Regions from separate parts of the Microbacterium sp. 71-36 genome, predicted to be linked through region 3. Evidence: predicted binding sites of a transcription regulator. Region 3 holds the regulator's gene; each other region holds the start of a gene.
The links. The regulator HrcA, encoded in region 3, represses chaperone genes, less so after heat shock. The targets are predictions, from matches to a motif close to TTNGCACTCGNNNNNNNCGAGTGCNAA.

Region 1: a site for HrcA is predicted at 1,448-1,474, ahead of groL (chaperonin GroEL). Genes of this name have one in related genera too.
Region 2: a site for HrcA is predicted at 4,172-4,198, ahead of BGO45_RS05605 (Hsp20/alpha crystallin family protein). Genes of this name have one in related genera too.

What each region holds. Positions count from the first base shown of each region.
Region 1 is NZ_MKTP01000001.1:915,867-923,647, reverse strand. Features, by position in the region: gene BGO45_RS04580 (DUF2332 domain-containing protein) at 1-119, shown strand, start outside; gene BGO45_RS04575 (DUF3263 domain-containing protein) at 129-383, shown strand; gene BGO45_RS04570 (LytR C-terminal domain-containing protein) at 419-1,000, shown strand; gene BGO45_RS04565 (cold-shock protein) at 1,134-1,337, shown strand; gene groL (chaperonin GroEL) at 1,512-3,131, shown strand; gene BGO45_RS04555 (cell wall metabolism sensor histidine kinase WalK) at 3,418-5,169, opposite strand; gene BGO45_RS04550 (response regulator transcription factor) at 5,225-5,917, opposite strand; gene BGO45_RS04545 (DNA repair helicase XPB) at 5,987-7,636, opposite strand; gene BGO45_RS04540 (helicase-associated domain-containing protein) at 7,684-7,781, opposite strand, start outside.
Region 2 is NZ_MKTP01000001.1:1,141,909-1,149,689, reverse strand. Features, by position in the region: gene BGO45_RS05635 (helix-turn-helix transcriptional regulator) at 1-240, opposite strand, end outside; gene BGO45_RS05630 (sugar ABC transporter ATPase) at 481-828, shown strand; gene BGO45_RS05625 (alpha/beta hydrolase) at 881-1,690, shown strand; gene BGO45_RS05620 (TetR/AcrR family transcriptional regulator) at 1,704-2,246, shown strand; gene BGO45_RS05615 (CDGSH iron-sulfur domain-containing protein) at 2,277-2,477, opposite strand; gene BGO45_RS05610 (iron-containing redox enzyme family protein) at 2,474-3,442, opposite strand; gene BGO45_RS05605 (Hsp20/alpha crystallin family protein) at 3,631-4,086, opposite strand; gene BGO45_RS05600 (UbiA family prenyltransferase) at 4,256-5,083, shown strand; gene BGO45_RS05595 (NAD(P)/FAD-dependent oxidoreductase) at 5,076-6,209, opposite strand; gene BGO45_RS05590 (methyltransferase domain-containing protein) at 6,202-6,921, opposite strand; gene BGO45_RS05585 (type III polyketide synthase) at 6,918-7,781, opposite strand, start outside.
Region 3 is NZ_MKTP01000001.1:311,803-319,583, reverse strand. Features, by position in the region: gene rpsT (30S ribosomal protein S20) at 227-487, opposite strand; gene BGO45_RS01520 (alpha/beta hydrolase) at 606-1,328, opposite strand; gene lepA (translation elongation factor 4) at 1,408-3,252, shown strand; gene BGO45_RS01510 (DUF1990 family protein) at 3,277-3,921, shown strand; gene hemW (radical SAM family heme chaperone HemW) at 3,921-5,138, shown strand; gene hrcA (heat-inducible transcriptional repressor HrcA) at 5,220-6,254, shown strand; gene dnaJ (molecular chaperone DnaJ) at 6,308-7,429, shown strand; gene BGO45_RS01490 (16S rRNA (uracil(1498)-N(3))-methyltransferase) at 7,432-7,781, shown strand, end outside.

The DNA.
Region 1 (7,781 bases), 600 kb from region 3:
CTCCTGAGCTGCGTCCCGGGGGCTTCGCCCTCGCGCTCGACGGCGCGGTGCTCGCCAGCGTCGATCCGCTCGGTGCCTGGGTGGCGTGGCATCCGGGATCCGCGTATCGCGCGCAGTAGCGTGGCGTCGTGCCTCTCTCCGACCGCGACCGCGCCTTCCTCGTCTTCGAGGGGGAGTGGCGTCGCCACGGCGGTGCGAAGGAGGAGGCGATCCGCGCGGAGTTCGACCTCTCGCCGGCCCGTTACTACCAGTTGCTGGGGCGTCTGCTCGACGATCCGGCGGCCCTGGCGTCCGACCCCATGCTCGTGCGGCGCCTCCGTCGTCGCCGCGAGGAGGCCGCTGAGCACCACCGCGCGCGCCTCGGGCGCACGGCGTCACGCTGATCGGACGCTCGGGCACCGACCGGTAGCATCGTCCAATGCCCAGATCGACCTTCCCTCGGGATCGCTTCGACGACCTTGCGGACGGTGACGGCCGCGTTGGTGCCCACCGCGCCGAGCGCCCCCGCTCCCGCGGATGGCTCATCTTCCTCTGGGCCACACTGGCCACGATCGTGCTGGTCATCGTGGGGATCTTCGGGGTGCTGGTGGCCTCCGGGCGCATCTCGACGGCTTCCGACCCGGAGCCGACGCCGACCGTTTCCGAGACCACTCCACCGGCCATCGACACCTCTTACTCCGTCGTCGTGCTCAACGGCACCGCCGACGAGGGGCTCGCGGGCAACCTGCGCGATCAGATCGTGGCGCTCGGGTGGTCGGGCGACATCGTCCAGACCGGCGACTCCGACACGACCGACTTCGCGACGACGACCGTGTACTACCGGACACCCGCTGACGAACAGGCCGCGCGCGGCCTCGCTGCCGCGATCGGCGGCGCGGAGGTCGCGCAGAGCGATTTCCTCCAGCCGACGGATGATCCGAACACCTCGGACGACGAGAGCGCCGAGAAGCGCCTGGTCGTGGTGATCGGTCTCGACAGGGCCTCCGAGCCCACCCCCTGAGCCCCCGCGGCGGCGCGTGTTTCCGCGGCGTAAAAAGTTGGATGCCGCCGTGTCAACAATGGCTCCCCGGGCCGGAATCACGCGGTTCCTCGTGCTTACGATGACCTCGTCGTTCAGCAACAGGAGAGTTCGCATGGCCCAGGGCACCGTCAAATGGTTCAACGCCGAGAAGGGTTACGGTTTCATCACCGTGACGGACGGCCAGGACGTCTTCGTCCACTACTCGAACATCGAGATGTCCGGCTTCCGGGTCCTCGAGGAAGGACAGTCCGTGGAGTTCACGGTCGGGTCCGGCCAGAAAGGCCCGCAGGCCGAGTCGGTGCGCCTCATCGCCTGACCTCCCTCCCTTTCCCGCACGCCGCGGTCCCCGCTCTCGGGGGCCGCGGCGTCGTCGTCTCCCGGCGTCTCGCGTGGCTTGCACTCCCCAGGGGCGAGTGCCAGAATGAGTTAGCACTCGCTTTCGTCGAGTGCCAAATCTGGAAGTCACCCGTCCGGGAGGGACGACACACTTATGGCAAAGATCATCGCTTTCGACGAAGAGGCCCGTCGCGGTCTCGAGCGCGGCCTCAACACCCTGGCCGACGCCGTCAAGGTGACCCTGGGCCCCCGCGGTCGCAACGTCGTGCTCGAGAAGAAGTGGGGCGCCCCCACGATCACGAACGACGGTGTCTCGATCGCCAAGGAGATCGAGCTCGACGACCCGTACGAGAAGATCGGCGCCGAGCTGGTCAAGGAGGTCGCCAAGAAGACCGATGACGTCGCCGGTGACGGAACCACCACCGCGACCGTCCTCGCTCAGGCGCTCGTGCGCGAGGGCCTGCGCAACGTCGCGGCCGGCGCCGACCCCATCTCGCTCAAGAAGGGCATCGAGAAGGCCGTCAAGGCCGTCACCGACGAGCTGCTCTCCTCCGCCAAGGAGGTCGAGTCCAAGGAGCAGATCGCCGCGACCGCGTCGATCTCCGCCGCCGACCCCGCGATCGGCGAGCTCATCGCCGAGGCCATCGACAAGGTGGGCAAGGAAGGCGTCGTCACCGTCGAGGAGAGCAACACCTTCGGCACCGAGCTCGAGCTCACCGAGGGCATGCGCTTCGACAAGGGTTACATCAACCCCTACTTCGTCACCGACCCCGAGCGTCAGGAAGCGGTCTTCGAAGACCCGTACATCCTGATCGCGAACCAGAAGATCTCGAACATCAAGGACCTTCTGCCCATCGTCGACAAGGTGATCCAGGAGGGCAAGGAGCTCCTCATCATCGCCGAGGACGTCGAGGGCGAGGCTCTCGCGACGCTCGTGCTCAACAAGATCCGCGGCATCTTCAAGTCGGTCGCCGTCAAGGCTCCCGGCTTCGGCGACCGTCGCAAGGCGCAGCTGCAGGACATCGCGATCCTCACCGGCGGCCAGGTCATCACCGAAGAGGTGGGCCTCAAGCTCGAGAACGCCACCGTCGACCTGCTCGGCCGTGCGCGCAAGGTCATCATCACCAAGGACGAGACGACCATCGTCGAGGGTGCCGGTGACTCCGCGCTGATCGAGGGTCGCGTGACCCAGATCCGCCGCGAGATCGAGAACACCGACAGCGACTACGACCGCGAGAAGCTCCAGGAGCGCCTCGCCAAGCTCGCCGGTGGCGTCGCCGTCATCAAGGCCGGTGCCGCGACCGAGGTGGAGCTCAAGGAGCGCAAGCACCGCATCGAGGACGCCGTGCGCAACGCCAAGGCCGCCGTGGAAGAGGGTGTCGTCGCCGGTGGTGGCGTCGCGCTCATCCAGGCCGGCAAGACGGCGCTGGCGAACCTCGAGCTCGTCGGTGACGAGGCCACGGGTGCGAACATCGTGCGTGTCGCCATCGAGGCTCCGCTGAAGCAGATCGCGCTGAACGCCGGTCTCGAGCCCGGTGTCGTCGCCAACAAGGTCTCCGAGCTGCCCGTCGGCCACGGCCTCAACGCCGCGACCGGTGAGTACGGTGACCTGTTCGCGCAGGGCATCATCGACCCCGCCAAGGTGACCCGCTCCGCGCTGCAGAACGCCGCGTCGATCGCCGGCCTCTTCCTCACCACCGAGGCCGTCGTCGCCGACAAGCCCGAGAAGGCCGCCGCTCCCGCGGGCGACCCGACCGGTGGCATGGACTTCTGATCCACGCCTGAGCGACCAGAGAACGCCCCCTCCTTCGGGAGGGGGCGTTCTCGCGTCCGGGCGCGAGGCCACGAGGCTTCGCCTCCGTGGCCCTGCCGCGGGCTGTTTCGGTCAGTGTTGACTTGGCACGAATGCACGCGTGTGCAGGGTTGGCGCGGGCATTCGCCCGAAGTCAGCGCGGCGCGGCGCGGGCCAGCGTTGCGCGGCGCGGGCCAGGGCAGCACCGCGCGGCCCGTCACCTCCCGGCGGGGCGCGTCACCGCCCGGCGCGGCGGCGCGCGGCGGGTCTACTCGTCGGCGACGTCGGGACGCAGCGCCTCGGGGAGGCGCTCCAACGGCTGGGTCGTGATGAGCGCGTGCTCACTGGCATCCCGGCGCTCCGCGAGCGGCAGCGAGACGCGGAACGTCGCGCCGCCGCCGGGGGTGTCGAGAACTTCGACCTTCCCGTGCAGCAGATCGACGATGGATGCCACGATCGACAGTCCCAGGCCGGAGCCGCCCGTCTCACGGGTGCGCGAGGTGTCGGCCCGCCAGAACCGCTGGAAGATCTGCTCGCGGATCTGTTCCGGCACGCCCTCGCCGTGGTCGATGATCTCGATCCATCCCATGTCGGTCTCGGCATCCACCCCCACCCGCAAGCCGATCGGGGAGTCGTCCGCGGTGAACCGTCGCGCGTTGCCGAGCAGATTCGCGACGACCTGGCGGACCCGGTTCTCGTCGCCCAGGACGATCGGCGCGAGGCTCGTCACGCGTCGGGGCGGCGGGCCCGCATCGGCCGTGCCCCGCGACACGTTCTCGGTCTCCGGCGCGGGAGGCTCGGCGGCATCCCGTCGGCGCCGGAGCCGTGACAGCGTCGCACCGGCGATGGCCATCGCCGAGGTGGTCGGCGCCGTCCGGCGGCGCCCCGATGTCGACGAGCCGTCCTCCGCCGGAAGCTCGGGATCGAGCCTCATGACCGGCAGCACGATGGCGGCGCGACTGGTCGTGTCGTCGACGGTGACCTCGCGTTGCGGGGAGGTCACGCGCAGGTCTAGCGCGGCATCCCGCGCGATGGGACGCAGATCGAGGGTCGTGATGGCCACGTCGCGCCGCTCGTCCAGGCGGGCGAGCGCGAGGAGGTCCTCGACGAGCGCCCCCATGCGGATGGCTTCCTTCTCGATGCGCTCCATCGCCTGGGCGACGTCCTCGTCCGAGCGGATCGCCCCCATGCGGTAGAGCTCGGCGTACCCGCGCATCGTCACGAGGGGGGTGCGCAGTTCGTGGCTCGCGTCGCCGATGAACCGGCGCATCTGCCGGACCGTGGCATCCCGCTGGGTGAGGGCGCCGTCGATGCGCGCGAGCATCGCGTTGATCGCCGCTTTGAGGCGACCGACCTCGGTGTCGGGGACGATGTCGGTCAGACGCTGACTGAAGTCGCCCGCCGCGATGTCCATGGCGGTCGTCTCGACCTGACCGAGACTGCGGAAGGTCAGCGTCACGAGGGCGCGGGTCAGCAGAGCACTGGCGATGAGGATCAGCAACGCCACGAAGCCGTAGATGCCCACGTACGCCGCGACGATACGGTCGGTCGGCGCCAACGGCTGGACGACCATCTGCGTGTAGAAGCTGTTGTTGCCCGGGACCTGCAACAGCCCCACGCGCGCCAGGAAGTGCTGCCCGGACACCGGATCTTCGAGCTCGATCCGCCGGTCGACCTGGCTGTAGGTCTGCTCCACCGAGAAGGTGTCCGGCAGCTGGGGCACGGTCTTCGCGCCCGTGCCGTTGTAGAACGCCACGCGCTGCGCGTCGGGGCCGTAGACGACCACCATCGAGCCGATCGGCGGGGCGTTGTCGACCTGCGTGAAAGCCAGTCCGCCGTCGACCTCGTTCGTGACGAACACGCTGTTGGCGATGTTGCTGGCCGCCTGCTGCTTGAGCTGCTCGTCCAGGTTGTCGATCAGCGTCGTGCGCAGGAACACCAGCGTGCCGATGCCGGCGGCCACGAGCCCGACGGCGAGCAGCGTCACCGTGACGCCGGTGACCTTCGTGCGAAGGCTCAACCGGCGCCACCAGTGCGTCAGGGCATCGTCGGAATTCTCCAGGATCGCGCTCCGCTCAGGCGGTCTTGCCCGACTTCAGCATGTAGCCGAAGCCGCGCTTGGTCTGGATCAGAGGCTCGGTGGAGTGCGGGTCGATCTTGCGTCGCAGGTACGAGATGTAGCTCTCGACGATGCCGGCGTCGCCGTTGAAGTCGTACTCCCAGACGTGGTCCAGGATCTGTGCCTTCGAGAGCACGCGGTTCGGATTCAGCATCAGGTAGCGAAGCAGCTTGAACTCGGTCGGGCTGAGGTCGATCGACACGTCGCCGACGCTGACGTCGTGCGTGTCCTGGTCCATGGTCAGTTCGCCGGTCCGGATCACCGACTCCTCGTCCGCCTGCATCGTCCGGCGGAGGATCGCCTGGATGCGGGCGACGATCTCGTCGAGGCTGAACGGCTTCGTGACGTAGTCGTCGCCGCCGGCGTTCAGTCCGGTGATCTTGTCCTCCGTCTCGTCCTTGGCGGTGAGGAAGAGGATGGGGGCCGTGTAGCCCGCCCCCCGGAGGCGCTTGGTGACGCTGAACCCGTTCATGTCGGGCAGCATCACGTCGAGCACGATGAGGTCGGGTTCCTCCTCGAGGACCGCGGAGATGGTCTGTGCGCCGTTGGCGACGGCTCGGACCTGGAATCCGGCGAAACGCAGGCTCGTGATGAGCAGGTCGCGGATGTTGGGTTCGTCGTCCACGACGAGGATGCGCGGTGCTGTCATGCGCCCATTATCGTGACTTCACTCAAGGAACCGCTGGATATCGCGAGAAACGCCGAGTGCTGGTAGAGCTCAGGCGGCCTCGGCGGTGATCCCCTCGGCATCCAGGATCGTGTAGGCGTAGCCCTGTTCGGCAAGGAAACGCTGGCGGTTCTGGGCGAAGTCCTGATCCACCGTGTCGCGCGCGATGAGCGTGTAGAAGCTCGCCGTGTGACCCGACTGCTTCGGACGCAGCAGGCGTCCGAGGCGTTGCGCCTCCTCTTGTCGCGACCCGAACGAGCCCGACACCTGCACGGCGACGGATGCCTCGGGAAGGTCGACCGAGAAGTTCGCGACCTTGGAGACGACGAGCAGCGAGATCGCCCCCTCGCGGAAGGCCTGGAACAGCTCTTCGCGCTCGGCGACCGGCGTGGCGCCCGTGATCTTCGGGGCGTCGAGGGCGTCGGAGAGCTCGTCGATCTGGTCCAGATACTGTCCGATCACGAGGACGCGCTCGCCCGGATGCCGATCGACCAGGCGCCGGACGACGTCGATCTTCGCCGGCGCGGTGGCGGCGAGGCGGTACCGATCCTCGTCGGCCGCCGCGGCGTACTCGAGCCGCTCATCGGCGGGCAGGTCGATGCGCACCTCGTAGCAGGCGGCGGGGGAGATGAAGCCCTGGGCCTCGATCTCCTTCCACGGCGCGTCGAAACGCTTGGGCCCGATGAGACTGAAGACGTCGCCCTCGCGTCCGTCCTCGCGCACGAGGGTCGCGGTGAGTCCCAGGCGGCGGCGGGCCTGCAGATCGGCGGTGAGCTTGAACACCGGCGCGGGCAGCAGGTGCACCTCGTCGTAGAGGACGAGTCCCCAGTCGAGCGCGTCGAGAAGGGCCAGGTGAGCGTACTTCCCGCCGCGCTTGGCCGTGAGGATCTGGTAGGTCGCGATCGTGACCGGCTTGATCTCCTTCGACTGGCCGGAGTACTCGCCGATCTCCTCGGGGGTCAGGCTCGTGCGCCGGAGCAGTTCGTCGCGCCACTGGCGCGCGCTGACGGTGTTGGTCACGAGGATCAGCGTCGTCGTCCGGGTCTCGGCCATCGCGCCCGCGCCGACGAGGGTCTTGCCCGCGCCGCAGGGGAGCACCACGACGCCGGAGCCTCCCTCGGAGAACGACTCGACCGCCTGCCGCTGGTAGGGGCGCAGCTTCCACCCGTCCTCGGCGAGGTCGATCGGGTGCGGCGTCCCGGGCGTGTAGCCCGCGAGATCTTCCGCCGGCCAGCCGATCTTCAACAGCTCCTGCTTGATGTGCCCGCGGGCCCACGCGTCGACGGTGTAGCTGTCGGGAGTGGGGTGGCCGATGAGCAGCGGAGAGATCCTCTTGTTGCGCGACACTTCACCGAGCACGGCGGGATCCGTCGAGCGCAGCACCAGCGCCCCCTCTTCGTCGCGCTCGATCACCAGGCGGCCGTAGCGCCCCACGGTCTCGCGGATGTCGGTGCTCACCGACGCGGGGACCGGGAAGCGCGACCACCGGTCCAGCGTCTGCAGCATCGCGTCGGCGTCGTGCCCGGCCGCGCGGGCGTTCCACAGCCCGAGCCGCGTGATGCGGTAGGTGTGGATGTGCTCCGGTGCGCGCTCGAGCTCGGCGAAGACCGCGAGCTCGTGTCGCGCGGTCTCCGCATCGGAGTGCGCGACCTCGAGGAGCACCGTGCGGTCGCTCTGGACGATGAGGGGACCGTCAGCCATAGCGTTCGATTCTACCGGTGCGTCGGACCGGGCGTCGCCGTCGGCGCTCAGGGGACGGGGCTGACCGCGTCGATGTGCGACAGCGGCAACGTGCGTTCGACGTCCGCGGCGCGATCGCGCCCGCGCAGGCGTCCGCCACCCAGCC
Region 2 (7,781 bases), 830 kb from region 3:
GCGGGCGTCGAGGGCGATGAGCTGACACGCCATGATCTGGTCGTCGAGGTGGATGGACGAACGCACGTCGGCGCGGAGCGAGTACTGGACGAGCGAGAAGGCCCCCGTCTCGATCGACGACCAGCGGAACCTCACGCGCCGAGGGTCCACGTGCTCGAGGCGGGCGCTGGGGACGAACTGCTGCCACACCGTCTCGACCTCGTCGGCGCCGGTCGCGTTCACGGTGAGAACGTCCCCCATGTCACCCTCCTCCGCGGCGATCGGTCCGCGGCATCCGGGATATCTTGCCCCCGCGGTGAGGAGGGACGTCCTCGTGGGACGGGGCGCGCGAGGCTTCGGCCTCGGAGCGAAACCGGCGGGGTCGCGTCGGTCGTCGACGCTGTCAAGGGGGCGGGAGGGGTGGCGGGTGGGCGGTGGGATGGGGGAGTCGTCGAGCCGACGACGCGTGCGGACCCGCACGGACGACCGAAAGGATCCCCCATGAGCGACGTCTCGTCCGACCCTGGCATCCCCGCCGCCGCCGATGGCGTGACGGGTGCGCAGCCGCTGCGCGACGGCGACACCTCCATCGAGCCCGATCCCGCGCTCGACCCCGCTCAGGCGGAGTGGGATGCCACCACCGCTCTCGACGAGGGTGCCGACCCCGCCGACCTCGACCCGGCGACCGCGACGGGCGCCGACCCGGCCGAGATCCCCGCCGTCGACGCCGACATCCCGCTCGCGGACGTGCACCCGGAGTCGACCGGCACCGACTCTCAGGGCGAGGACCCGGGCGTGGTCGAGCTCGGCGAGGAAGGACAGGGTGACCTCGCACCCGAGGATCTCTGAGACGCGCGATCCCGCGCTTGCAGTCTCTGGCTAATGGGCGTAGCTTATGGCTATGGACATTAGCCAACTTCAGGTGGACGGCGGTCGACTGGCCGTCGAGGTGCGCGGGACGGGACCCCTCGTGGTGTGCTCGCCCGCGATGGGCGACGAGCGCGACGCGTTCGGACCGTTGGCCGATCGACTGGTCGCCCGCGGCTACCGTGTGGCGCTCGTCGACCTGCGCGGACACGGCGACAGCGACACGACCTTCTCGGACTACGGCGATCAGGCCACGGCGGGCGACCTGCTCGCGGTGGTCGACGCGCTCGGCGGTGGGCCCGCGGTCCTCGCCGGGGCGTCGATGAGCGCCGGCGCCGCGATCATCGCGGCCGGATCGCGACCGGATCTCGTGTCCGGCCTGGTGCTCCTCGGGCCGTTCGCCCGCAACGGCAACCCCGCCATGAGCGCCCTCCTGCGGCTCCTGCTCGCCCGGCCGTGGGGTCCCGCGGTGTGGCGCGGCTACTCCGCATCGTTGTGGCCGGGACTCGGTGCCGGCGCCCGCGAGCGTGCCGCGCACCTGTCGCGGCGGCTGGCGCGGCCCGGACGGTGGGCGGCTTTCGCCCGCACGACGCGCGTCGATCACTCGGTCGTCGCGCCGTTCCTCCCGCGCGTGACGGCCCGTTCGCTCGTCGTGATGGGCGCGTCCGACCCGGACTGGAAGGACCCGGCCGCCGAAGCCGCGTGGCTCGCGGGCGAACTGTCCGCCGAGGTGCAGATCGTCCCCGGTGTCGGCCACGCGCCGATGCTCGAGGCGCCCGACCTCGTCGCCGATCGCGTCTCGTCGTTCCTCGCGGAGGTGAGTGGTGCCGCGGGCCGGGCTTGACGCCGAGGTCGTCGTGCGTCGCGCCACCGAACTCGTGGATGCCGAAGGCGTGGCATCCCTGTCTCTGGCACGCGTCGCGACGGCGCTCGGTGTGGCCGCACCGAGCCTGTACAAGCATGTCGGCGGACTCGGCGATCTGACGGACCGCGTCGCGCTCGCCGCAACCCGGGCGTTCGGTTCGGCGCTCGCGCAGTCGTCCCGCGGGCTGTCTTCGCGCGACGCGCTCGAGTCGCTCGCGGCGGCGTACCGCGGGTTCGCGCGAGAGCGTCCGGGCATGTACGCGCTGGCCCAGCGCGGGGGCGCCGGCCCCGAGTGGGAGGAGGCCGCCGCCGCCCTCGTCGAGGAGATCACACGCGCGCTCGCCGGGTACGGCGCGGCGGCGGCCGACGTGCATCGCATCCGTTACGTGCGCTCCGCTCTGCACGGGTTCACCGATCTCGAGCGGGTCGGCGGCTTCCGTCAGTCGGCGTCGGTCGACGAGACGTTCGCCCGGCTCGTGGACGCCCTGGATGCCGAGCTCTCCCGGCCGACGGAGGAGGAGCGCGCCGCGGACTGACGGTGTCCGGCGTGGTCGGGGCGCCCCACGTCAGTCGTCGGTGCGGAACCCCGCGGGCTTGTGGGTGCCGTCGCAGAACGGCTTGATCGTCGACAGGCCGCAGCGGCACAGGGCGACCGTGCGTCGCCGCCTCTCGATCGGGTTCCCGTCGGCGTCGCGCAGGTCGACGTCGCCCCGCACGAGGAGCGGGCCGTCGGGGTACGCGGTGATCCGCGGTGCCTCCGAGGTCAACGGACCTCCTCCGGGCGCAGCGACGACTCTCCCCGTGACCAGGCGTCGAGCAGGTGCTCGCCGACGCGACCGTCGACGCTGAGGCAGGCCGCGGCACCGAAAAGGATGTCGGGGAGCAGGTCGGGACGGTCCTCGGCGAGGGTGCCCGCGAGATCGCGCGCGGCGATCTGCTCGTGGACGGCGTCGGCCTCGACATGCTCGTCGAAGTAGCCGCAGACGTCGTCGCCGAACCCGAGGCGGCGGAGCCCCTCGGCGTACAGGCGGTTGGGGATCGACGAGGTCATCTCGAAAGCGGCGAGGTGGCCGACGATCGCGCCGAGGAGGCGCCGGTTGAGGCCGAACATCGACATGGCGTTATGGGAGGCGAGCGTCACCGCGGGGACGTCGTCGACGTAGGCGCCGTAAGCGTCGGAGAGGCCGGCTCCGCGGACGGCCCGGGCGAACAGCGCGGCGTGCACGCGTTCGGGGTTGCCGCCGCCGTACTCGTCGGACTGGATCTCGACGAGCGCGGCCTTGGGGCGACCGGTCAGCCGCGGGATCGCCCACGAGTGCGGGTCTGCCTCGCGCAGCGTGTAGATGGTCCGGTGCACGAGGAACTCGTGCGCCTGATCGAGCGACGCCTTCTTCGCGAGGTGGCGCGAAAGGCTCGGGCCGGTGTCGGCGGCGGTCAGCGCGAACAGCGCACGGGCGACGGCATCCGCGGTCGGCGCCGGGAGTTCGGGCTCGGGGAGGCGGGCACGGAGAGCCGCCTCGAACGCCCGCTCGATGACCGCGCGTGTGGCGAGGAGCGAGGGGTCCCACTCGAGTTCCGGGTCGAACGCCGCGATCGATCCGTAGGCCGAGGCGTAGAGCGCGAACAGGGCCAGCTGGATGTCGTCGTCGGTCTCGACGTCGGAGGATGCAGCGACGGCCGCGTCGGCGAGAACCGTGTGGTTCGTGGCCGCGCCCGTGCTGAGGTGGTGCAGGACGGCGGCGCTCACCGGGCCGCGGGGCGTGAAGGGGAGGGCGGGCACGTCATCGGCGTCGACGACGGCCGGCGGGTGGTGGGGGGAGAGGATCGCGGACACCCGGGCACTCTGCGGGCGCCTCGCCGTATCACCGAGCCCCTTGACAAGGGGGAGGGGGCGACCCGGCGGTCGCCCCCTCCCGGCGATCACTGCTCGATCGGCTGCGGGGTGCTCTCGTGGGCCTGGATGAGGTCGTTCCCGTCGTCGGTCGCGACCGCGATCCGACGCGGCTTGGCCTTCTCACTCACCGGAATCGTGACCGACAGCACGCCGTTGCGGTACGCGGCGCTGATGCGCTCGGTGTCGATGCCCTGGCCGAGGTTCAGCTGGCGGACGAACGAGGCGGTCTCGCGCTCGCGGGTGATCCACTTGACGTCGTCGCCCGAGGCGAGCGTGCGCTCGGCGCGGATGGTGAGCAGCTGCCCGTCGACGTCGATGTCGACCGAGCCGGGGTCGACGCCCGGGAGGTCGGCGTTCAGGACGTAGTGGTCGCCGTCGCGGTACAGATCCATCGGCATGCGGCGCGGACCACCGCCGCGGCGGGCGTCGAGGAGCGTGGACGCGAGGCGGTCGAGGTCGCGGAAGGGGTCGTGAGTGGCCATGGTCGTTCTCCTTTTCGATCGGTCCGGATACGCCATCCGGAGAGTTCTCAGAAGTTGAGTGCATCGCGCTCAACTTGATGTCAGATTAGCACTCTCGTGTCGAGAGTGCCAAGAGGTCGGTCCGCCTGCCCCGACCTCTCCCGCGGGGGAGACGCGGTACCGTCATCCCGTGCCCCCCGTCCCCGTCAAGCCGCCGCTCGTGCGGGCGCTCTGGGGCGCGACGCATCCCGGGCCCACGCTCGTCGTCACGACGCTGTCGCTCGCGCTCGGCATCGCCGCGGGTCTCGATCCCGGGCGGCTGATCCTGTTGGTCGTCGCCGTCTTCGCCGGGCAGGTCTCCGTCGGGCTCTCGAACGACGCGATCGACGCGGCCCGCGATGTCGCTGTCGGGCGCACCGACAAGCCGATCGCCCGCGGAGCGGTGACTCCGGAGGGCGCGCTCGGTGTGGCCGTGGCCTCCCTCGTCGTGGCCCTGGCGCTTTCTGTGCCGCTCGGACCGGGGTTCGTCGCCGCCCACGCGATTGCGCTCGCCTCGGCCTGGGCCTACAACGCGGGGCTGAAGTCGACCCCTGTATCGATCGCGCCGTTCCTGCTCAGCTTCGGGCTCTTCCCGTCGTTCGCGACCCTCGCGTCACCGGAGCCGGCGCTCGCCGCGCCGTGGGCGTCCGTGGCGGGGGCGGCGCTCGGTGCGGCCGTGCACCTCACGAACGTCGTCCGCGATCTGGATGACGACCGCGCCACGGGGGTGCGCGGGCTGCCGCACCGCCTCGGTGCCCGTGTCAGCGTGGTCGCCGCCGCAGCGGGCATCGTCCTGGGCGCCGTCGCCGTCTTCGCCGGGTCGGGCGGGGGTGTCGTCGGAGCCGTCTTCTTCGCGGCGGCCGTGCTCGTCGCGGCGGCGACGATCGCCCTCGCCCTGTGGCGTCCACCGGGGCGCGCGGTGTTCCAGCTGACGATGTTCGCGGCGCTCCTGCTGGCCGTACAGCTCGTCGTCACGTGACCCGGCCCGCCGTCCGCGCGGCGGCGTCGAAGTCCATCGCGTAGGCGCGTGTGAACGCCGCCGCCCCCGGGCCGCGGAGCACGGTGCGCAGTGCGAACGACCGTGCGGCGTGTCCGCGGGTCGAGGCACCGCGTCCCAGCATCGTGTTGAGGAACGCCAGGCGCGCCGCGTGCCGAGCCGAAGCGAGCCGCCCCCGTTCCCACGCGGCCCACCCGTCCGGCTCGTCCCCGTGCAGCCATTCGGCCAGCAGCGGCGACAGCGTCAGGGCGTCCAGGAGCCCGAGGTTCATGCCCTGCCCGCCGATCGGACTGACCTCGTGCGCCGCATCGCCGACGACGATCACCCGCCCGCGCCGCAGCGCGGGAGCCACCGCCCGCCGCACGCGGAACGTCGACGCGGCCGACGTGTCCACGTCGAGACCCACGCGATCGGCGAGGGCCGCGCGCAGGAAGCCGGCGGCATCCGGAACATCCGACGTGCCCGCCCAGGCGACGAGGCGCCGCCGCCCGCCCGGCAGCGGGAACGACTCGACGACCCCCTCGCGCTCGAGGTGGACGAGCGCCGTCGCATCGCCGGGAGCAGCGACGTCGACCATCGCGTATCGATCGGGGTAGTGCCGCGTGCGCACGGCTCCGGGCCGATACACGAGCTCGCGCCCCGCCCATCCGGATGCCACGACGACGACCTTCGCGCGGCGTTCGACCTCGCCGTCCGGTCCGGATCCCCGCACCCTCACCGAAACGCCGTCCTGACGGAGCCCGGTCACCCGCACGCCCCGCTCCACGGGCGGCGCGAGGCGGGTGAGCACGTCCACGGTGTCGGCCTGCGGCAGCGCCGCGACGTACGGGTGCCGCGCGCGCAGCCGATCGAAGCGGATCGCCGCAAGCACGTTCCCGTCCGCCCGCGCCTCCCCGCGGCGGATCCTGACCGCACGCGCGAGGAGCGCATCGGTCGCCCCCGAGTACTCCAGGTGCGCGAGGGACGGAGAGTGGATGCCGATCGCCCGCGTGCCGGCATCCGGTTCGCTCCGTCGCTCGAGGATCGCCACGTCGACGCCGCGGGCGCGCAGGTCGGCGCCGAGCGCGAGCCCGACGGGCCCCGCCCCGACGATCAGCACGTCAGCCACGGTCGGCCGTGCCCTCGGTGATCGCGAGCACGCGGAACGGTGCGGGAGTCACGACCCTCCACGGGTCGCCCAGCGCCCGGGCGAGTTCGTCCGCCCGGTAGCTGCGTCGGATCGATCGGAGGCCGTCGGTGCGCAGGAACGTACCCGGCGCGAGCGGAGTCACCCCGGCGGCGTACAGGCCGTACGCGAGGCGGCTCCGGGCGATGTCGGCGTGCAGCACGGCGGACCGCGCAAGGGCTCGCGAGTCGTCCGTGAACTCCCGCAGCTGCGCGCTGTCGAGGTGATGCAGCACGTGGTTCGACAGCACGAGGTCGAACCGTTCCCCGCCGGCGAGCAGCTCCGCCGAGCCGCGCGACACGAACCTCACCCCGGGCCGCTCGCGCTCCCGGGCCGCCTCGAGCGCCCGGGGATCCGGATCCGCGCCCACCCACTCGACGTCGAGACCGTCATGGGCAGCGAGCCCCGCGAGACGCGCCACGACATCGCCACCGCCGCACCCGAGGTCGAGCACGCGGGCCGGCCGTCCGAGTGCGCGAAGCCGCGGTCGAACGTGCGCGCGATACACGCCGCCCCACCCCGACACCGCGCGGTTCACGAGGTCGAACCGGCGATAGGTCGCCGCGAGGACACGCGGGTCGCATCCGGGGTCGTCCATCAGCTCGACGAGCGCCGTGTCGCGTCGCGCGAGCCCGCGCCACACCCCGCCGCTCACGCCGTCGGTCGGCGCAGCACGAGGCGCGCCGCCTCCACCGTCAGTCCCGGACCGAAGGCCAGCGCGGCGACGCGGTCGCCGTCGGCGCGCGCCGCGTCGGCGAGCAGATCGCGCAGGATGAACAGCAGCGTGGCGCTCGACATGTTGCCGTGCGCCCGCAGCACCTCGCGCGAGGGCGCGAGGGCCGTGGCATCCAGGTTCAGGGCCGATTCGACCCGGTCGAGGATGCTCCGACCGCCCGGATGCACGGCCCAGGCGTCGACCTCGGCGAGGTCGCCGAGCACGTCGGCCGCGATCGCCGCGATCTCGCGCCCGATGATGCGCGGCACCTCGGGCGTGAGGGTCATCTCGAAGCCCGAATCGCCCACGGTCCAGGACATGTCCTTCTCGCCGTCGTCGGTGACGAACGTCGCGAAGCCCTCCAGGTCGAGTCCCGGCCGGTCGACGTCCGCCGCGGCCACGATCGCCGCCGCAGCGCCGTCGGCGAACACTGACGCGGCGACGATCTGGTCGGGATGCGACGACGTCTGCCAGTGCAGGGAGCACAGCTCCGCGGCCGCGACGAGCACGACGGCGGCGGGGTCGGCCGCGACGATCCGCGCCGCGAGGCGCAGGGCCGGAATCGCGGCCGCGCACCCGATGAACCCGAGGTGGTACCGCTCGACGGAGGGGGACAGGCCGAGGTCGCGCACGAGGAGGTAGTCCGGCCCCGGGGCGAACATGCCCGTGCACGACACCGTGACCACATGGGTCACGGCCTCGCGGCCGAGTCCCGAGCCGTCCACCGCGGACGCGGCGGCCTCGGCGAACAGGGCCGGTGCGGTCCTGCGGTACTCGTCGTTGCGGGCGCCCGTGGGCGG
Region 3 (7,781 bases):
CGGAGCGGGACTGCCGCGACGGGAGGAGATTCGGCCGGGGGAGGACGCGATCGAGCTCCCGCGTCCTCCGCTCGCCGAATCTCCTCCCCTCACCGCCCGCTCACCGCCCGCTCACCGCCCGCTCACCGCCCCGGCCGGCCGCCGACCCGGCCCGCGGCCTCGCCATCCCCCCGCAAACGACGAAGCCCGCCCCGCGCTGCGGGACGGGCTGTCGAAGAGAGGCGGCTCAGAGAGCGGCGACCTGCTTCGCGATGGCCGACTTGCGGTTCGCGGCCTGGTTCTGGTGGATGACACCCTTGCTCACGGCCTTGTCGAGCTTCTTGCCGGCGAGGACGAGCGCCTTCTCGGCGGCTTCCTTGTCACCGGCGAGGACGGCCTCGCGCGTGCGACGCACGTGCGTCTTCAGCTCGCTCTTGACGGCCTTGTTGCGCTCGCGCGCCTTCTCGTTGGTCTTGTTGCGCTTGATCTGCGACTTGATGTTCGCCACGTCGACGGTCTTTCGTTTGAGTGAGTGTTGGAAGTGCCGGGCGAGCGGTAGAGGGGCGCTGCACCGGCGGTCGTGGAGGTCGGGAAAAACCCCACACGCAAGCCAAGGACCGAGTCTATCAGGTCGTGGCTTCCACCGTGGTGAGCGCCACGTCGAGCAGCGCGTTGAACACGCGGGGCCGCATGGCCGTCACGAGATGCGTCGTGCGCGGCACCACGATCAGCTCCGCGTCGCGCGCGATCGAGGTGAACAGCTTCTCGTTCACCCGCAGCTGATCCCACTGGCCGTTGACGAACCACATCGGCACGTCGATCCGCCGCAGCGCCGCCAACAGGTCGAGCACCGACAACGACGCGAGCGCGGTGTCCTGCGCGTCGAAGGCGTAACCGCCCGCGCCGAAGTCCTCCCGCGTCTCGGGCGGGAGGGTGCGGTCGAGCACGATGTTGGTCAACCCCAGCCCCCGGTCCGGCAGACCGTCGAACCGCCGTGCGAGGAAGCGGTACGCGGCGAGGCCGACGCCGCGGGGAACGGAGGTGCAGGATGCGGCGATGAACGCCGCGACCGGCGGCGGATCCTCGCGACCGACGTACTCGATCGACAGCAGTCCGCCCATCGAGTGCCCCACGAGCAGCACGGGACCGCGGGTCGCGGCATCCCGAACCGCCCGATCGATCGTCGCGAACGCCTCATCCAGCGTGAAGTCCTCGCCGCGGCGGGTGCCGTGCCCGGGCAGATCCACCGCGGTGACCGGATTCCCCCGCTCCCGCAGGTGCGCGACCTGCGCCCGCCACATGGTCGCGGACGTGCGGATGCCGTGCACGAGAACGACCTGGACCGTCATGGCATCCACCCTACGAACGGCGCCTGTGCACCGGCTCGGGGACGGGGATGTCCGCTCCCGCCCGTAGAATCGACGGAACATGTCACCGCGCGCCCTGAAGCCCCTCGAGCCGTCCGCCACCCCGCCGGCGCAGATCCGCAACTTCTGCATCATCGCCCACATCGACCACGGCAAGTCGACGTTGGCCGACCGCATGCTGCAGATCACCGGCGTCGTCGCCGACCGCGACATGCGCGCGCAGTACCTCGACCGCATGGACATCGAGCGCGAGCGCGGCATCACCATCAAGTCGCAGGCCGTGCGCATGCCGTGGGCCGTCGACGGCGAGACGTTCGCCCTGAACATGATCGACACGCCCGGTCACGTCGACTTCACGTACGAGGTCAGTCGCTCGCTCGCCGCGTGCGAGGGCGCGATCCTCCTCGTCGACGCCGCGCAAGGCATCGAGGCCCAGACGCTCGCGAACCTCTACCTCGCGCTCGAGAACGATCTGACGATCATCCCGGTGCTGAACAAGATCGACCTTCCGGCCGCCGACCCCGAGAAGTACGCGGCCGAACTCGCCGGACTCATCGGCGGCAAGCCCGAAGACGTGCTCCGGGTGAGCGGCAAGACCGGCATGGGCGTCGAAGACCTGCTCGACCTCATCGTCGAGAAGATCCCGGCTCCGGTGGGGAAGGCCGACGCCCCCGCCCGCGCCATGATCTTCGACTCCGTGTACGACGCCTACCGCGGTGTCGTGACCTACGTCCGCATGGTCGACGGCGCGCTGTCGCCGCGCGAGCGCATCCAGATGATGTCGACCACCGCGACGCATGAGCTGCTCGAGATCGGCGTCTCCAGCCCCGAGCCCGTACCCACGAGGGGTCTCGGCGTCGGTGAGGTCGGCTACCTCATCACCGGCGTGAAGGACGTGCGGCAGTCGAAGGTCGGCGACACGATCACCAATCACCGCAAGCCCGCCACCGAGGCCCTCGCCGGGTACACCGACCCGAAGCCCATGGTCTTCTCGGGCATCTACCCGATCGACGGCAGCGACTACGCGGAGCTGCGCGAGGCCCTCGACAAGCTGAAGCTCTCGGATGCCTCGCTGCAGTACGAGCCCGAGACCTCGGTCGCGCTGGGCTTCGGCTTCCGCTGCGGGTTCCTGGGGCTCCTGCACCTCGAGATCATCACCGAGCGCCTCTCGCGCGAGTTCGGTCTCGACCTCATCACCACCGCCCCGTCGGTGACGTACGAGGTCACGACCGACACCGGCGAGGTCGTCTCGGTCACCAACCCGAGCGAATACCCCGACGGGCGCGTCGCCGAAGTGTCCGAGCCCATCGTGAAGGTCGGCATCCTGCTTCCGAAGGACTACGTAGGCACGGTCATGGAGCTCTGCCAGTCGCGCCGCGGCACCCTGCTCGGCATGGACTACCTCAGCGAAGACCGCGTCGAGCTCCGCTACAACATGCCGCTCGGCGAGATCGTCTTCGATTTCTTCGACCACCTGAAGTCCCGCACGCAGGGGTACGCGAGCCTCGACTACGAACCGGCCGGTCAGCAGACCGCCGACCTCGTGAAGGTCGACATCCTGCTGCAGGGCGAGAAGGTGGATGCCTTCAGCTCGATCGTCCACCGCGAGAAGGCGTACGGCTACGGCACGATGATGACCGAGCGCCTGCGCAAACTCATCCCGCGGCAGCAGTTCGAAGTGCCCATCCAGGCCGCCATCGGCGCCCGCATCATCGCGCGCGAGAACATCCGCGCGATCCGGAAAGACGTTCTGGCCAAGTGCTACGGCGGTGACATCACCCGCAAGCGCAAGCTGCTCGAGAAGCAGAAGGAAGGCAAGAAGCGCATGAAGATGGTGGGTCGCGTCGAGGTTCCCCAGGAGGCGTTCATCGCCGCCCTGTCCGGCGACGTCGAGACCAAGAAGTAGCGCTCACAACCGAGAGGGGTGGATATGCGCAGGCAGAACTTCACCGACGACACGGTCGACTATGCGGCGGTCGGCGCCACCCAGGCGCACGACCTCATGCAGTATCCGCCCGAGCACTCGGTGCCCGCGGAAGAGGCGTGGCGCATCGGCAGCGGCGAGGAGCGGTTCACCGCCGCCGGCGACCTGTTGCTGTCCTGGGCGCCGCTGCGGTCCGAGGAGCTGAGCATCAGCGACGTGCGCCCGGCCACCGACGGCGGCTACTCGGGTGTGGCTTTCGATGCCGACGGCGCTCCGGTCGCCCCCAGTCGCCTCGAATCCGAGCAGCGGTTCGCGGCCGACGGCACGCCCTTCGTCCGCCCCGGCACGAGCGTCCGCGTCCACGGCAAGGTCGACGGGCACCGGGCCGACGCCCATCTGCGCGTGATCTCGGTGTTCGAGGAGCCGCGACGGGTGGGATACATCCTCGGCACCGTCGGACACTCGATCGTCAGCGGCGAAGAGCTGTTCTCGGTCGAGTGGCGCGACAACGACGAGGTGTGGTTCGTGGTGCGGGCTTTCGACCGTCCCACGGCGCCGTCCTACCGCGTGTTCCTCGGTCTCGTCCGCCGTCGCCGTCGCGCACTGTTCCAGCGGTACCTGCGAGCGATCTCGCCGCTGTACACGTCCTGATGGGCGGACCGCTCCCGCTCGGCGATCCGGCCCCCGTCGACGGACACCTGCCCGACGACCTGTCCATCGATCCCGCCGCGGATTTCGGCGTCTACCTGCACGTGCCGTTCTGCCGTGTCCGGTGCGGCTACTGCGACTTCAACACCTACACCTCGAGCGAGCTGCGGGGGGCGCGGCAGGAGGACTTCGCCGACACGCTCACCGCCGAAGTGCGTCTGGCGGGCGCGGTGATGGATGCCACGGGCGCGCGGCGCGCGGCATCCACCGTGTTCTTCGGAGGCGGGACCCCCACCCTGCTGCCGCCGGGCGACCTCGCACGCATGCTCGGATCGGTCCGGGACGAGTTCGGTATCGCCGACGAAGCCGAGGTCACGGTCGAGGCGAATCCCGACACGGTCGACGACCGCGTCGCCGAGACGCTGGCGGCCGCCGGCGTGACGCGACTGTCGATCGGCATGCAGTCCGCGCAGCCGCACGTCCTGGCGGTGCTCGACCGCACGCACGACCCGCGCAACGTCGCGACCGCGGTGGCATCCGCCCGCCGCGCCGGGCTCGACGTCTCGCTCGATCTCATCTACGGTGCGCCGGGGGAGTCGCTCGACGACTGGCGCGCGTCTCTCGAGACGGCCGCGGGGCTGCGGCCCGATCACGTCTCCGCGTACGCGCTGATCGTCGAGGACGGCACGAAGCTCGCCCGGCAGATCCGTTCGGGCGCGGTGCAGATGCCGGACGACGACCTCCAGGCCGACATGTACGAGCTCGCCGACGACCTGCTCGCCGGCGCCGGCTACGACTGGTACGAGGTGTCGAACTGGGCGACCGACCCCGCCCATCGCTCGCGTCACAACCTCGCCTACTGGCGGGGAACGGACTGGTGGGGCTTCGGCCCCGGGGCGCACAGCCACGTCGCCGGGCTCCGCTGGTGGAACGTCAAGCATCCCGCGGCCTACGCCCAGCGGCTGGCGGCGGGGGAGTCCCCGGCGGCGGCACGCGAGCGGCCCGACGAGACCGCCCGGCGCCTGGAGTCCGTGCTGCTGCGCAGCCGCATCCGCGAGGGCCTGCCGGTGTCCGAGCTGCTCGGCGAGGGCCGGAAGGCCGTGGCATCCCTCATCGCCGACGGTCTCATCGAGGGCGCCGACGCCGTGCGCGGACGCATCGTCCTGACACGTCGTGGACGGCTGCTCGCCGACGCCGTCGTGCGGGCTCTCACCGCCTGAGCGCGCTTCCGACTCGGCGGCGGACAGGTGCTCTAGAATTGGCACTCAGGTGTCCGGAGTGCCAGAAGGAGGGAGCCGGCCATGGTGTCAGAACGCGGCCTGCAGGTGCTCCGCGCGATCGTCCAGGACTACGTCGACACGCGCGAGCCCGTCGGAAGCAAGGCGATCGTCGAACGGCACGCCTTCGGCGTGTCGGCGGCGACGATCCGCAACGACATGGCGCTGCTCGAGGACGAGGACCTCATCGTGGCGCCGCACACGTCGTCCGGCCGCGTGCCCACCGACAAGGGCTACCGCGTCTTCGTCGACCACCTCGCCGAGCTGCGACCGCTGTCGACGGCGCAGCGCAGCGCCATCACCTCTTTCCTCGATGAGGCGGGCGACCTCGACGATCTGCTCTCGCGCACCGTCCGGGCGCTGACGCAGCTGACCGGCCAGGTCGCGATCGTCCAGTACCCCTCGTTCGCCCGCGCCAACCTCTCGCACGTCGAGCTCGTCGCCCTCGGCGGCCCTCGGGTGCTCGTCATCCTCGTCACCGACACCGGACGTGTCTCACAGCGCATCGCGCTCGTGCCGATCGAGCCGACCGAGAGCGACATCGTGCAGTTGCGCGCTCGCGTGGGTGCGCTGCTGGTCGGCCGGAGTGTCGCCGACTGCGCGCAGGCGGTCGCCACGGCCGACGGTCCGCGCACTGGAAACGCTCTCGACGCGATCGCGGATGCGGTGCTGCGCGTCGTCGGGGAGGAACTCGAGGAGTTCCGCCAGGACCGTCTGGTCATGGCCGGCGCGGCGACCCTCGCGAAACGCGAATCCGACTTCCGGGGGAGCATCTACCCGCTCCTCGAAGCCATCGAGGAGCAGGTCACCCTGTTGCGGCTGATGACCGAGATGGTCGCCGACGAGCAGGGCCTCTCGGCGAGCATCGGACGGGAGAACGAACCGTTCGGCCTGGTGGAGGCATCCGTCCTCGCCAGTCGGTACGACGGATCCGCCGGCGGCGCGCGCGTGGGGCTCCTCGGTCCCACGCGGATGGACTACTCCTCCAACCTCGCGGCGGTCCGTGCCGTCGCGCACTACCTGACCCGGATGCTCGAAGACGACGAGACCGCTCGTTGACGGGCACCGCACCGAAACGGATCGACCCCGCATGAGCGGGCAGGAAGGCGACTGTGGCTGACCACTACGAGGTCCTCGGCGTCGAACGCGACGCGAGCCCCGAAGACATCAAGAAGGCGTACCGGCGCCTGGCCCGTCAACTGCACCCCGACGTCAACCCGGGCGCCGACGCGTCCGAGCGGTTCAAGCTCGTCACCCACGCCTACGACGTGCTGAGCGACCCCGAGCAGCGCCGCCGCTACGACATGGGCGGCGACCAGAACGCCTTCGGCGGCGGCGGAGCGGCCGGCTTCGGCGGCTTCAGCGACATCTTCGAGACGTTCTTCGGCGGAGCCCAGGGCGGCGGCGGCCGTGGTCCGCGCCCCCGGTCGCGCCGGGAGCGCGGCCAGGACGCCCTCGTCCGCGTCACTCTGCAGCTGGGCGACGTGGTCTTCGGCGTCCACCGCGACCTCGAGGTCGACACCGCCGTGCTCTGCGAGACCTGTCAGGGCGCGTGCACGCAACCGGGGACCAGCGAGGTGACCTGCGACATCTGCCACGGCTCGGGCCACGTGCAGCGCACGGTCCGCAGCCTCCTCGGCAACGTCGTGACCAGCCAGCCCTGCAGCGTCTGCCAGGGACACGGCACGACCATCCCGTACCCCTGCGGGACGTGCCAGGGCCAGGGCCGTGTGCGGGCGCGCCGCACGGTGTCGGTGGACATCCCCGCCGGTGTCGAGACGGGCCTGCGCCTGCAGCTCCCCGGCTCGGGCGAGGTCGGCCCCGCGGGCGGGCCCAACGGCGACCTGTACCTGGAGATCACGGTCGAGGCGCACGACGCGTTCAGCCGCGAGGGCGACGACCTGCTCGCCACCCTCGAGGTGTCGATGCCGGATGCCATCCTCGGCACCACCACGACGATCGAGTCGCTCGACGGCAGCGTCGACCTCGAGGTGCGGGCGGGCGTGCAGTCCGGCGATGTGCTCACGATCAAGGGCCGCGGCATCACGCCGCTGCGCGGCAGCCAGCGCGGCGACCTGAAAGTCGGCGTGCACGTCGTGACCCCGACCCGTCTGGACCACAAGGAGCGCGCCCTCATCGAGGAGTTCGCCAAGCGGACGAAGGCGCCGGCGCCTCGCCTGGCCGAGCACCAGCAGGGCCTGTTCTCGAAGTTCCGCGACCGCTTCCGGCACTGATCGTGGCGCTGCATTTCGTCACCGACGACGCGTCGGGCGCCGGTGTCGGCGACGTGGTCGTGCTGACCGGACCCGAGGCGCACCACGCCGCCGCGGTGCGCCGCGTCCGCGTCGACGAGCCGGTGACGCTGGGCGACGGCCGCGGGGTGTGGCTCGACGGTGTGGTCACGGCCGCGGCGCCGAAGCAGGTGGACGTTCGGGTCACCGGTCGCGCCGAGATCCCCGCACCGTCCCCCCGCATCGTGCTCGTCCAGGCGCTCGCGAAGGGCGACCGCGATGAGCTCGCGGTGCAGGCGGCGACCGAGCTGGGGGTCGACGTGATCGTGCCCTGGCAGGCCGCGCGGAGCGTGTC